2 regions of the Paenibacillus sp. P22 genome follow, and region 2 is predicted to be linked to the other one. Evidence: a T-box and tRNA genes for the amino acid it is inferred to sense, from the RefSeq annotation. Region 2 holds a T-box; the other holds one or more tRNA genes.
What was found. The T-box of region 2 lies ahead of leuS (leucine--tRNA ligase). A T-box ahead of a tRNA ligase gene usually reads a tRNA of that ligase, here a tRNA-Leu.
Positions count from the first base shown of each region.

Region 1: it has a tRNA-Leu gene. The T-box ahead of leuS (leucine--tRNA ligase) is inferred to sense a tRNA for this amino acid. The anticodon was not compared.

Region 1 covers NZ_CBRA020000076.1:4,821-8,219, reverse strand. The annotation lists gene BN871_RS12175 (sugar ABC transporter permease) at 1-268, opposite strand, end outside; gene BN871_RS27665 (DUF4183 domain-containing protein) at 583-1,485, shown strand; tRNA gene BN871_RS12165 (tRNA-Leu) at 1,688-1,773, opposite strand; tRNA gene BN871_RS12160 (tRNA-Lys) at 1,802-1,877, opposite strand; tRNA gene BN871_RS12155 (tRNA-Glu) at 1,883-1,957, opposite strand; tRNA gene BN871_RS12150 (tRNA-Ser) at 2,143-2,233, opposite strand; tRNA gene BN871_RS12145 (tRNA-Asn) at 2,237-2,312, opposite strand; gene BN871_RS12140 (SprT family protein) at 2,346-2,825, opposite strand; gene BN871_RS12135 (hypothetical protein) at 2,930-3,283, shown strand; gene cmpA (cortex morphogenetic protein CmpA) at 3,398-3,399, shown strand, end outside.
Region 2 covers NZ_CBRA020000195.1:24,701-28,099, forward strand. The annotation lists gene BN871_RS22295 (hypothetical protein) at 84-755, shown strand; gene BN871_RS22300 (3-ketoacyl-ACP reductase) at 831-1,553, opposite strand; T-box leader at 1,736-1,977, shown strand; gene leuS (leucine--tRNA ligase) at 2,046-3,399, shown strand, end outside.

The sequences.
Region 1 (3,399 bases), on a different contig from region 2:
GCGTATTGCGCATCACCCTGCCGAATACGGGGTCGTTGAAGAAACGCTCGAAATGCTTGAACCCGACCCAGGGACTTCCCGATATGCCTTTGAAAATGTTGTAGTCCTGGAACGCGGTTATGGTTCCGTACATCGGAAGATAGAAGAAGATGACGATGAGGATAAAGGCCGGTATGACCATCAATTGCAGGTCCCACTGGCGCAGAAAGCGAATGATCGCGGGCCGCTCTTTGCGGCGTTGGTGCAGGTCGACTTCCAGTTGTGCCATGTTGTTCCCCCCTGCGTACATTGTACGTTCGGGATGGAAGCCTTTTCTATGGGTTGATTCAACGAAATATGATAGAAATCAATGAAATGTTATTTTACATCACATAATTGACCGAAATTATCATGTTTTAGCATCCCACCTAGAAATGTATGCGCTATCCAATAAAACTGGTTCCGTTTTCATCTGACATCGCTTTTTTTCTTTCTGCGGGAAGGGAAGTAACCTCACATTGCTGCCGTCAGGGAAGATCGGCTTGCCGCGACGAATGCCGTCTCGGTTCCTCTTGCTTCGGCATAAGCTTATGGAGAGGTGGGATGGCTATGCGAACCGGCAAGCGAGGAGGAAAAAAGGACCGCGATGCCTCCAGACAGGCAAAAAGGAAAGGCGTCCGCAAACAGCGGCCCGCTTCTTCAAGCCGCATTCTGAAGGTCAGAAGGATCTATTTCTACGGCTTGTCCGACGGTGTGTGCAGAGACTTCGGTCCGGCCCGCGGAGGCGCAGGCCGAATTCCCGCTCCCAGCCAGGTCAGCTGGTACAACCTCTATGTCAACCAGTCCATCCAGCCGCCGGGCTTGTACCGGATCGGGCCCAACAGCCTCCATCTGCTGAGCCGGGATGTGCCTCCGAGAGGAGCCCCTGTCCTTCTGGAGAGCGTGAGCCTCCTGCTGTCCCGGAAGCTGCGCAAAAGAAAGCGCCGGACAAAGGCCCGCCACGAGCAAATGCCTGTTGCCTCTAAGACAAGTCGCTCATACGCTATCACATCCCAATGGAAAGGAGATGAAGGCGATATGCCTCCGTCCTTGATCAAAGCCTTTTTTGCCGCAAGCAGCGTTGTCAGCGGAACCGTGGATACGGTCACGTCGACCAGCGTCGTCGACGCGGCGACCCGGTTCAATGCCGCCGTCACCGCGCCGATGATCGATGCGGGAGCAGGCACGACGACGATTCCCGCGACAAGCTTCCTTGACGACGCGGGCAATCCCGTGCCCGCGGGAAGCTTGCCTGCCGTCGCCCCCGGCGGCTCCTTCGACGTATACGTCAACGGCATCCTGCAGCAAAGCGAGCTGTCCGCGCCAAGTCCGACCGGACTTGTCTTGGCGACAGCCGATATCCTCCCCGGCACCCCCGTAAACCTGGCCATCCACAATTATGGCGGAACGACCTCCACCAGCACCTCCACCCCCTCGCTGACGGTCACGACGACAATCAGCTCCTGATCTCTGCGCGCACAAAAAAATCAAGCTCGACAATCCTTCCATCAAGCGGCATCCGTGCATGGCCGCCCTGGCGGCGGACCGCCCTTTCACGGGCATGGAAAAGGGGTGCCCCTTGAAACCCGGGCACCCCTTATTTTAGGTCTGGACAATCCATTGACAACGCAAAAAAGCCTTCCGTAAACGGAAGGCGTCATCATCGATATGGTGCGGTAGAGAGGACTCGAACCTCCACGGGCGTACGCCCACTACCCCCTCAAGATAGCGTGTCTGCCATTCCACCACTACCGCACGTATAGGGGAAAAACCTAGGAAAAAATGGTGAGCCATGAAGGACTCGAACCTTCGACACCCTGATTAAAAGTCAGGTGCTCTACCAACTGAGCTAATGGCTCGAATATGGTGACCCGTAGGGGATTCGAACCCCTGTTACCTCCGTGAAAGGGAGGTGTCTTAACCCCTTGACCAACGGGCCATGCAGCTTGTCCTTCAAGGAAGAACTTTTCAAACAACATGAATGAATATATCATACGCGACGATTCCGTGCAAGTCCTTTTTCAAAAAAAGATTTCATCCGGAAAGACGGAAAAAGTTCGCCGGCCGGCTGCCCGGCTCCAAAACAAAAAAAAGACCGGGTACGGTCTCTTCTGTCCAGAAGAATGGCGGAGAGAGAGGGATTCGAACCCTCGCACCACTTACGCAGTCTAACCCCTTAGCAGAGGGTCCCCTTGAGCCACTTGGGTATCTCTCCGAATGGCTCCCCGAACAGGACTCGAACCTGTGACAACTCGATTAACAGTCGAGTGCTCTACCAACTGAGCTATCAGGGAACAATGAAATAAACGGTAACAAAATCTAATTTATCATGCCTCGCTGACGCTGTCAAGCGCTGTCAAAACAAGCTTCCCCCTGCACTTTCCGCATCGATAACGAGCCGGATCCACCTTGCGCTTGCGCTTGTATTCCATGCGGCAGGCGGTGCAGACCAGCTTGTAGCGGAACGGAAGCGGCTTGCGCTGCTCCCTGTCCGGCAGCGGACGGCAATGCCTGGATCCTCCCGAACGAGCGAGCCATTCCTTGAAATCGGCATCGCGATGCCGGTATCCCATCCCGAGCAGATGCAGATGATAATGGCATAGCTCATGCCGGATGATCTTCTCGGTTTCCTCGGGGCCGTAGATCTCCAGCTGCTTTGCGCTGATGTCGATGTTATGCGACTTCAGGAAGTAGCGGCCCCCCGTCGAAGTCAGCCTTCTGTTGAACGTCGCGCGGTGCCGGAACGGAATTCCGAACGCCTCCAGCGATACCCTCTCCACCCATGCTTGCAGCTCCTTATCCTCCATCACCTCTGGACATCCCTCCCTCTTGAATTGTAAAGCCACCTTGGGCTACACTGTCAAGTAGATTGCCGCCCTCCGCGGGCGGGAGAGGAGCAAGAACCCAAGCCATGCCTACCATGAAATATGTATTGTTCCGGCAGGGAGAGCAGCTCTCCATCGTCGAGATGCCCGCAACCCACGCCTACCAGCTGTCCGCCCTCAACCTTCGCCTCCATAAGGAGCTGGACAAGCTTACGGCCGCCAACGTTCCCAGCCTGCCGCATTGCATCGCCGAATTCTCCGAGCTCGAGCTGCATGACGGCGCGGTGCCGGTCCAGTCCGGCATCGACTATCTCAACGAGCTTGTCGAGAGCTTCTTCAACATTGAAGAGAAAGCCTATCCGATCAAGTCCTTGCGGACGGAGATGGTCGCGCTGCAAGCCCAGCTCGAGCAGTGGTACGAGGAAGAGTACGAGGACTAGGACGGAACGCTGCGGCGGATGAAGCCGCCTGCTCGTCCCAAGCTGGACCTGCACGCTCCGTCAGTCCCCCCCATATGCTATACGAACCATTCCTGGCAGAGGGGGGAAGATGCGAT
Region 2 (3,399 bases):
CTAATAGATTGATGCAGGACAACGGCGATCGATAATGAAGAAGGCGGCTGATCAAGCAGATGAAGATGCGGATGAGGATGTCGATGAAGAGGAGAAGAAACCTTCTCCTTTTGCTTGGTTTGGCTGTTCTGCTTGTTTGGAGCTGGAGCGTTTTCGGGCGCGAAGCCGACAGCATGCCGGGCAGGACGGAGGTCATCCGCTCCGATCAGGGAAGCGGGATCGAGCTCCCATTGGATGAGCTGGCGCCGCTGCGGGCTTATCTGGAGGGCGAAGGCGCCGCAGAAGAGGAGCTTGAACGAACGGCCTTCTCCGAGATCGAGACGGGAGAGACCGACCGGCTGGGAGTGGTGAAGTACGGCTGCGGCAATAAATCCTGCTCCCTGCTGCTCGTCCGAAGCGGGGACTCCGGCACTTCCAGCATCGAGCTGCCGAGAGGGCTCTACGTGGACAGCCGCGTTGATCGAGGACGCATTCTGCTTCGTCTTGCCTATCCCGAGGGAAATCGTGTCGTACGCCATCTGATCCTTCCCATCGATTATCGAACGATGACGATGCTTTCTTACGGCGACGAAGGCGATCAGAGGCAGCTCCTTTCGTCCCCTGCATGGCCGGTCATGGACTATGGTTGGGACGGGACGGACCGCATTTGGATTGAAACGGCAGCCGCAGATATCGGGGATTATGAAGAACTGGAGCAATGGTTTGCGAACGAGAATCGAGAACTCCGGATTCGGAAGCTCCATTTGCATTTCTGAAGCCTGCAGCTTCTGAAAGGTCCAAAAAGCCGGCATTCCAAGGGAATGCCGGCTAATCTTAAAGCAATCAAGCAATCAAGGATTGGTCGTCCAAATGCCTGCGGTCTTGATGAACACGCGGTCCGGAAGCTTGAGCGTGGCGACGATCAGCTCGGCGACATCCTCCGGCTGCAGGATGTTGTTATCGCTGTCGTTGCCCTTGAGCAGGCCGTTTGCGGAAGCGAGCGGTGTATTGACCGTGCTTGGCGTCAGCGCCGTGACGCGGATGTTCGACTTGCGGACCTCCTGCATGAGCGCCTCGGTGAAGCCCATGACGGCGAACTTGGAGGCGTTGTAGGCGGAGCCGGTCGCGAAGCCGCGCTCGCCCGCCGTGGAGGCGATGTTGAGAATGGCGCCGCTTTTGCGCTCCAGCATGGAAGGAAGCACGGCATGGGTGACGTAATAGGTTCCGAACAGATTGATGCGGACGATCCGCTCCCATTCGGCCGGATCCATTTCGGCTACCGTGCCGAAGGTGGCGACTCCGGCGTTGTTGATCAGGACGTCGACGCTGCCCAGCTCTTTGGCGAGGCCCTTGGCGGCATCGGCCGCCTCGGCCGCGTCGGAGATGTCGGCGACGGCGTAGTGGACGCTGATGCCGTACTGGGAGGTCAGCTCCTTTGCCAGCGATGCCAGCTCGGACTCGGTGCGCGATATCAGGCCCAGATGGACGCCTTCCTTAGCGAGAGCGATCGCGGAAGCTCGACCGATGCCTTTGCCGGCGCCGGTGATGAGAGCCGTTTTATTTTTCAATTCCAATGGAATCTCTCCTGTCGATGTAGAATGGACTTGCACAGCATTTTATATTATATAGGAAGGCTGGAAGAGGAACAAATGAAGAACTCATGAGCGAGCGCCATGATGCGCCGCAGGATTCGACAGCCGTCGACGGCTTCTTGACTCCCTGTCTGCAATCCACTATAATCGGACTTAAATTAGCCATATTGGCGTTGAAGAGGAGCAGTAAGCCGCATCGCGTGGACTTAGAGAGCCGGCATCAGTTGGTGCAAGCCGGACCCGCAGCGTGCCGAATCTCGCCTCGGAGCCGCAAGGTCAATTCCGGATTCGGAGCAGCCTTGCCGCATGGTCCGCGTTAAGGACTTCATGAGTGGGTGTCCGCGGCAAAGCATGCCGGGCGCCAACTAGGGTGGTACCACGGGAATTCAAACCTCTCGTCCCTAGCGATTAATCGCTGGGACGGGAGGTTTTTTGCGTTTGCGCCCCCGCGACAATGAACAGGAGGCATAGGCCATGAGTCAGGAAAGAATGGAAGGGCAAGGCTACAACCCCCAGAAGCTGGAGCCGAAATGGCAGCAGCATTGGGATGAGCATAAGACGTTCCGCACGACGGAGGACTACGGCAAGCCGAAATTCTACGCGCTCGACATGTTCCCTTATCCATCCGGAGCCGGTCTGCATGTAGGCCATCCGGAAGGGTACACGGCGACCGACATCGTCTCCCGCTACAAGCGGATGAAGGGCTTCAACGTGCTGCACCCGATGGGCTGGGACGCCTTCGGCCTGCCGGCGGAGCAGCATGCTCTCGATACCGGCGAGCATCCCCGCGAGATCACGGTGAAGAACATCAACAACTTCCGCCGCCAGATCAAGTCGCTCGGCTTCTCGTACGACTGGGACCGCGAGATCAGCACGACCGATCCCGACTACTACAAATGGACGCAGTGGATTTTCATCCAGCTGTACAAGAAAGGCCTCGCTTATGTGGCCGAGGTGCCGGTCAACTGGTGTCCGGCGCTGGGCACGGTGCTGGCGAACGAGGAAGTCATCAACGGCCTCAGCGAGCGCGGCAACCATCCGGTTATCCGCAAGCCGATGCGCCAGTGGGTGCTGAGAATCACCGAGTATGCCGAGCGCCTGCTCGAGGATCTCGAGGAGCTGGACTGGTCGGAGAGCATCAAGGACATGCAGCGCAATTGGATCGGCAAGTCCGTAGGCGCGGAGGTGGCGTTTGCGGTCGACGGCTCTGCGGCGGAGATCCAGGTGTTCACGACCCGTCCGGATACGTTGTTCGGCGCGACCTACTGCGTGCTGGCTCCGGAGCATGAGCTGGTAGACTCCATCACTTCCGAGGATCGGAAGGCGGCTGTCGCGGACTACCGCGAGGCGGCTTCCCGCAAGAGCGATCTCGAGCGCACCGATCTGGCCAAGGACAAATCCGGCGTCTTCACGGGAGCTTATGCGATCAATCCGGTCAGCGGAGCCAAGGTTCCGGTCTGGATCGCGGATTATGTCCTGGCCGGCTACGGCACGGGAGCGATCATGGCCGTGCCGGGCCATGACCAGCGCGACTGGGAATTCGCCAAGCAGTTCGGCCTGCCGATCATCGAGGTCGTCCAAGGCGGCAGCGTCGAGGAAGAAGCGTATACAGGCGACGGACCGCATGTGAACTCGGACTTCTTGAACGGCCTGTCCAACAGCGAGGGCATCGCGGCCATGATCAGCCGTCTGGAAGAGACGGGCAAAGGACGCGGCAAAACGACCTACCGCCTGCGCGACTGGCTGTTCAGCCGCCAGCGCTATTGGGGCGAGCCGATTCCGATTCTCCATCTGGAGGACGGCTCGATGAAGCCGGTTCCGGAGGACC